3 regions of the Geobacillus zalihae genome follow, and region 3 is predicted to be linked to each of the others. Evidence: riboswitches for the same ligand, from Rfam matches in the RefSeq annotation. Region 3 holds a riboswitch; each other region holds the start of a gene.
The links. A riboswitch is a leader RNA that binds a small molecule or an ion and turns the genes downstream of it on or off. The one in region 3 is predicted to bind S-adenosylmethionine.
Positions count from the first base shown of each region.

Region 1: another riboswitch for S-adenosylmethionine. It lies ahead of QWV57_RS15245 (methionine ABC transporter ATP-binding protein); the one in region 3 lies ahead of QWV57_RS04245 (methionine biosynthesis PLP-dependent protein).
Region 2: another riboswitch for S-adenosylmethionine. It lies ahead of QWV57_RS06535 (hypothetical protein); the one in region 3 lies ahead of QWV57_RS04245 (methionine biosynthesis PLP-dependent protein).

Region 1 is NZ_CP129217.1:3,008,902-3,011,161, forward strand. Features, by position in the region: gene QWV57_RS15240 (methionine ABC transporter permease) at 1-131, opposite strand, end outside; gene QWV57_RS15245 (methionine ABC transporter ATP-binding protein) at 121-1,149, opposite strand; SAM riboswitch class I at 1,237-1,346, opposite strand; gene QWV57_RS15250 (ISLre2-like element ISGsp3 family transposase) at 1,579-2,260, opposite strand, start outside.
Region 2 is NZ_CP129217.1:1,266,424-1,268,683, reverse strand. Features, by position in the region: gene QWV57_RS06545 (PaaI family thioesterase) at 1-424, opposite strand, end outside; gene QWV57_RS06540 (VOC family protein) at 525-908, opposite strand; gene QWV57_RS06535 (hypothetical protein) at 924-1,247, opposite strand; SAM riboswitch class I at 1,329-1,433, opposite strand; partial or broken gene QWV57_RS06530 (ABC transporter substrate-binding protein) at 1,495-2,260, opposite strand, start outside.
Region 3 is NZ_CP129217.1:815,551-817,810, forward strand. Features, by position in the region: gene QWV57_RS04240 (GTNG_0744 family esterase) at 1-467, opposite strand, end outside; SAM riboswitch class I at 655-765, shown strand; gene QWV57_RS04245 (methionine biosynthesis PLP-dependent protein) at 965-2,068, shown strand; gene metC (cystathionine beta-lyase) at 2,072-2,260, shown strand, end outside.

The DNA of each region.
Region 1 (2,260 bases), 1.3 Mb from region 3:
AATAGAAGCAAGCCAAGAACGATTCCGAGGACGAAAGTGGCCGCCACCGCCACTCCCGTCATATACAGCGTCTCGACCGTCGCCGCCCACATCGTCTCCCATTGCACGTTCGGCAGGAGGTTAGCGAGCATCGTGAATCACCTCCACCGCCACCTGCTGGCGTTGAATATAGTCAAGCGCCCGGTCGATTTCATCCCTCGCCCCGTCGAGGTGCACGAACAGCACCCCATAGGCGCCTTGATGGGTTTGCGAAATTTTCCCTTGCAAAATGTTGACATCGACGGCAAACTGACGCACCACTTCGGTGATGAGCGGCTTTCCGGCTGCCGCGCCGACGAACGTCAGCTGCGCGATCAGCCCGCTCGGGTATTGGCCAAACAAATGGGAAATCGCCTCTTCCGTCTCCTCAGGCTCGATCAGCTGCTTGACGAACCGTTTCGTAATCGGTTGCTGCGGGTTGCGGAACACATGCAGCACTTCGCCTTGCTCGACGATTCGGCCGCTTTCCATCACCGCAACGCGGTCGCAAATTTTGCGGATGACGTGCATTTCATGGGTGATCAGCACAATCGTCAGCCCGAGACGCTTGTTGATGTCAACGAGCAAGTCCAAAATCGCATCGGTCGTCTGCGGGTCCAACGCCGATGTCGCCTCGTCGCACAGCAAGACTTTCGGGTTGTTGGCGAGCGCCCGGGCGATGCCGACCCGCTGCTTTTGCCCGCCGCTCAGCTGCGACGGGTAGGCATCCTCGCGCCCGGAAAGGCCGACAAGCTCGATCAATTCATCCACCCGCTTGTTCCGCTCCTCTTTCGGGACGCCGGCAATTTCAAGCGGAAAGGCAATGTTTTCCCTGACTGTGCGAGACCAAAGCAAGTTGAAATGCTGGAAAATCATCCCGATTTCTTGGCGCGCCTTGCGCAGCTCCCGCCCTTTCACGCGCGTCATATCGCGCCCGGCGACGACCACCCGGCCGCTCGTCGGCTTCTCGAGCCCATTGAGCAAGCGGATGAGCGTGCTTTTCCCAGCGCCGCTGTAGCCGATAATGCCGAAAATTTCTCCTTCGCGAATCTCAAGCGACACATTGTCGACTGCCGTGACCGAACCGTTGGCCGCTTGATAGATTTTCGTCACTTGTTCGAGTGTAATCATCGTTTCACCTTCCTCCCCAAGCGGCAGAGCGCAAAAAGAAAACCTTTCTGCCCGCAGAGAACAGAAAGGTATTGTGCACCATTCCGTCTCTTATCTCTCAAAGCAGGCCGCTTTGTGTGAATTGGCACCATTTCAGCACATGCGCTGACGGTTGCCGGGCTTCATTGGGCACATCCCTCCACCTCTCTTGATAAGAGCGCAACAATCGCCTATTCAATTGACTACGAATGTGATTGTATCATTGTCTGTCGAAGCGTGTCAACATCTTTTTTATCCGAGAGTCAGTCAAGACTTTGTGGAGAACATTTTTTCGGTTCACTACGGGCGTTGTCAATCACTAGTTAGCGAACCATTTTCAGGAATTCATATCGTAAGCGCTTTCGGACTCTCATCCCTCATCTTGAGGCGATGATACGATATTCCATTTTTTTACACCCAACCACCATCCCGGAGCGCCGACAACGCTTGATGGATCGGTGTCCCGGATGACCGCTGCAGACACGGTAGATTCTGACGCACCACATCTGCCCATAACCGTCCGGCCTTCCGTTTGGCCTGTTCGATCCGCTTGGACTTTGTTGAGGCCGAGGCCGCCGTTCGGGTCTCTTCTTCCTCCACCAACTGCCCATTTCTCCGCCAAATCCCGTCGATTCGGGCCGCCATCGCCCTCAGAAACGCCCGAAGCCCTTGGTCTTTCCAGCTGCGGCGGGATTTCACCCGATGCGCAAACCGGCTCATCACGCTCTCGGCGTGGCCCATCGGACGCATGCCGGTCGTCTCCACCCCTTGCTCCGACAGCCACTCCCGATAGTCCCGGATGCATCCCGGCATCGACTCGATCCGGCGGATCATGGCAGCCATCTGCTTCTCTTTCGCTTCGTCCTCCAACGTGCCGACCGCGCTGTTCAGCTCCACGAGAAGCCCCTCTTCGTCTTGTTTCGCCAGCTTCTTCCGCACCTCCCGCCAACGCGGATGGCCGGACAGACACTGACGCAGCTCCCGCGCCACATGAAATCGATCCAGCTGAAAGCACGCCCGCTTCCCAAAATACTCCCGGCAGGCCGTGATCCACGACGCCGCGTCGCCGTTGATGATCAACAGGTCCCGGCAC
Region 2 (2,260 bases), 450 kb from region 3:
GTTCGCCGTTGGCGAACACCTCGGTGTCCACTTGCCATTTTTTCGGGTGAATCTCCGTCACCGTTCCGACGGCGACAAGCGGCACGCCATGCGGCGTCGGCTTGACAAAGTCGACGTGAAGCGACGCGGTGACAAAGCGCGGCGGCGTTTCCCCGCTTCCCGGCTCATGGCCGTTTTTCCGATGCAAGGCGAGCGCCGCCGACCCGGTGCCATGGCAGTCGATGAGCGAGGCGATCAGCCCGCCGTACACAAACCCAGGGATCGCCGTATGTTCCGGGCGCGGCGTATAGACGGTCACCGTTTTGTCTCCGTCCCAGCCGGTGCGGAAATGATGGCCTTGCTCATTCAGCCGTCCGCAGCCATAGCACCAGGCAAATTCATCCGGGTAGTCGTCTTGAATGGCGTGGATAACTTGCGGCTCCATCTGTTCTCCTCCTCTCCCCTTTACCTATACGCGGTGCACTCCCTATTTTCCTTCTTGCACGGCAAAAGGCGGCCATACCGATGGCCGCCTTCCCCTTCGTTCATTGCGCCGGCTCGTAAAACTCGATCCATTCGCCGTCCGGGCCAAGGAAAAATAAGTATTTCGCCCCGTTTGGGAGCGTTGTAATTTCATCCCACACTAGCGGGACGCCGAGCGACTGAAGCCGTTCTTTTTCCTGCTCGATGCCTTCGACCGTAAACGCCACGTGGTGCACTTTTCCTTCCGTCGGCAAATCCGGGTTGTATCCTTCGATCAGCTCGACGACGATCGAGCCGTCAATCCCTAAAAACGCCAATTTCATCGTTCCGTTCGTATGAATCATTTCGTCGAGCAGCTCCAGGCCGACGACGTTTTGATAAAACGCTTTCGATGTCTCGATGTCCTTCACTTGAATGCCGACATGCTCAAATTTTTTGACTGCCATTCGTCCTCTTCCTTTCTATGACTCCATTAACCATACAGCTTGTAAATACGGCGTCATCCGCATTGGAAAAACCCCTTTTTTCCCAAGCTCTGTCCATATGTAGCGATCAAGGGCGTACGGTCCGTCCGCCTTCCATTCGTCCGCCTCGCTGTCGGTCAACAACACTGAAAAGGTTGTCCCTTGCGCTTTCCCATACAAGTGGGTATATCCGCCCCCGCGGTCGACATAAACCGCCGCTTCAGGGTCAAACCGAATCAGCTCCGCCTGCACGCAGCGCATGACATGAACGGCGAACGCAGCGGCACGGAGATGAGCGGCCATGCAAGCTCGGATCGACATGTCCCTCTTCACTATTTCCCCCTTCACCCCCTATCGACAAAAACCCCTTTCGCCTCGGAATGATGCGAAAGGGGGCAGCCGTTCTTATCATCCAAAGCGAGACCGCTTTGCGGGTGTTAGCACCTTGCCGGCGGCAGGTTGCTGTGGGGTCATCAAGCCCGTTCTCTCGCCCACTCTTGATAAGACGTATGATCATTTGTCTTTCATGTTACCATATCGAATCCCATAGAAGCAATCGCTTTTTTGTTTATTCCGCCACTTCTGGTTGCTCGGACGTGACGCCGACATCTTTCCACGTCAGCTTCGAGCTCGGGTCAACCGTAAAGTTGGCGACACGGTTGTTGACCGCATAGATGGCGGAACGATACAACGTTGGGATGACCGGCACTTCTTCGTTCATTAGCTTTTGCCACTCGCTGTAAATTTTCCGGCGATACTCCTTGTCAAACGCCTGCTCGGAATGGCCTTTTTCCAGCAGCTCATCATTTTTCTCGTTCACCCAACGCGAGTAGTTGAACATGACGTTGCGGCCGTACAGACCGTACGGGTCGACGTCCGTTCCCGTTGCCCAAGCGGCAGCGTAAACATCCACTTTCGGGTCATCTTTTTCAACCATGTCATAGAACGAGTTGAACTCCGCCAGACGGCCGTCCACCAATTGGACATCCAAGCCAACGTCTTTCCAGCATTGCATGTAAAACTTCGCCAACGGCTCGGCAATATCGCCGCCGCTCATCGCCAAAAAGTTGATCGTAAACTTTTTGCCGTTCGGATCTTCGCGCAAGCCGTCGCCGTCCACATCTTTATAGCCGGCCTCATCAAGCAGCTGTTTTGCTTTTTCCGGATTATACGTGTACCCTTTGATCGAGCTGTCATGGTATCCCGGGAACGACGGCGGGATCAGCGTGGTCGCCGGGAAGCGCAAGCCGTGGTACAAGTGATCAGCCACTTCTTGGTTGTTGATGGCGTACGCCATGGCTTGGCGCAGCTTTTTGTTCTGGAATTTCGGATTG
Region 3 (2,260 bases):
ATATAGGGGGACTGCATGGCGATTTTCCCAAATGTATGCGGATACAACAACCCGGCTAGAAGCGACACCGTTCCGCCGAGCGAATCGCCGATCAGCGCCCGGCCTTTGCCCATTTGGTATGTCGGCAGTTCGCGGTCCAAAAACGGGACGAGTTCATGGGCTAAAAAACGAAGGTATGCTTCGTGCTTTCGGCCTTCCGGGTGGTATTTCTCGTAGCGGTCGTTGACGTTCCGATACGGGATGCCGACGACGATCGTCCGGTCGATTGTTCCTTCTGCCATCAGCGTTTCGATGACGGTTTTCATTTTTCCATACATAAAATAATCTTTGCCATCTTGCGCGATTAATAAAGAATATTTGTAAAGCGGCGAAAAATTGCTTGGCAAGTAGACGAGCAGTTCGATTTCTTCTTGCAGCTCTCCGCTGTACAACTTGCAGTCGCGCATCGTTCCTGTTGCTGTCGCCATGACCATCCTCCATGAAAGCGTAAGTTCATCTGTTATTGTAACATATTTGCGCCAAAAGATGTTAACGAAGGGCTCGAATTTTTTGCGAATTTGCCGAATCGTGCCATTCACAAAAAAATGGCTTGCAAAAACGGGGGGAATGCGCTACATTTTTTATTAAAATTAGAAAAATTGAATACGCGTCTCATTCTTATCAAGAGAAGCGGAGGGAACTGGCCCAATGAAGCTTCAGCAACCAGCCGCCCGGCGGCCAGGTGCTAAATCCAGCGAATTGAGCATTCAATTCGGCAGATAAGAAGAAGCATGACCATGTGCGTATGGAAAAGTCTTCTTCTTAGAAGACTTTTTTTATTTACTCAAGCGGCCGCTCCCTCAACCGAGGGGCGTCGAGGATCAAGGCCCTCGGCCGCTGCCCGACAGACAGCGGCGCTTCGTTGGGCGTCAAATGGTCGGCCGTTGATCCATGATGGAATTTTCAGCAGAAGGAGAGAGATGAGATGGAGAAACTGGAGACGTTGTTAGCGCAAATTGGCAACCGGAGCGAAACGGTGACGGGGACGGTCAACCCGCCCGTCTATTTCTCGACCGCCTACCGCCATGCCGGCATCGGAGAGTCGACTGGGTTTGACTACATCCGCACCGGCAACCCCACGCGCAAAATCGTCGAAGAAGCGATCGCGAGACTGGAAGGCGGCGACCAAGGCTATGCGTTCAGCTCCGGCATGGCCGCCATTCAGACGGTGCTCGCCTTGTTTGAGAGCGGAGACGAGTTTCTCGTATCGGCCGACCTTTACGGCGGCACGTACCGCCTGTTTGAGCGCGGCTGGCGCAAGTACGGTCTTGGGTTTCATTACGTTGACTTTGCTGACCTCGATGCAGTGGAAGAAACGATAACGGAAAAAACGAAAGCCATTTTCTTGGAAACGCCGACGAACCCATTGATGCAGGAGACGGATATTGCCGCTGTCTCCGCGCTTGCCAAACGGCATGGGCTTTTGTTGATCGTTGACAACACGTTTTATACACCGGTGCTTCAACGCCCGATCGAACAAGGCGCCGATATTGTCATCCACAGCGCCACGAAATATTTAGGCGGCCATAACGATGTGCTGGCTGGCCTTGTCGTCGCCAAGGGCGAGGATCTCTGTCAACGCTTGGCCGAGTACCAGAACGCCATCGGCGCGGTGTTGTCACCGTTTGATTCGTGGCTGTTGATTCGCGGGATGAAAACGTTGGCTCTCCGGATGCGTCAACATGAAGAAAACGCCAAGCGCATCAGCGCCTTTTTGCGCGAACATGAAGATGTGACTGACGTCCTGTACCCAGGGCGAGGAGGGATGCTGTCATTCCGGATTGCCGATGAAAAGTGGGTGAACGGGTTTTTAAAAAGCTTGCGCCTCATTACGTTCGCGGAAAGCTTAGGCGGAGTTGAAAGCTTCATCACGTACCCGGCGACGCAGACGCATGCGGACATTCCAGAGGAAATCCGCATCCAAAACGGCGTCTGCAACCGACTGCTCCGCTTCTCGGTCGGCATCGAACATGCGGATGATTTAATCGCCGACTTGGCGCAAGCGTTCAAACACATGAAAGAGGTGTAAGCGATGGAACGGGAATGGTCGTTTTCAACGAAACTGCTCCATAATGAATGGAAAGTCGATCGCCACACGGGAGCGGTGAGCGTGCCGATCCAGCATGCCTCCACGTTCCATCAGTTCGATTTCGATTCATTCGGCAAATACGACTACAGCCGCTCCGGCAACCCGACGCGCGAGGCGCTCGAGGAAACGATC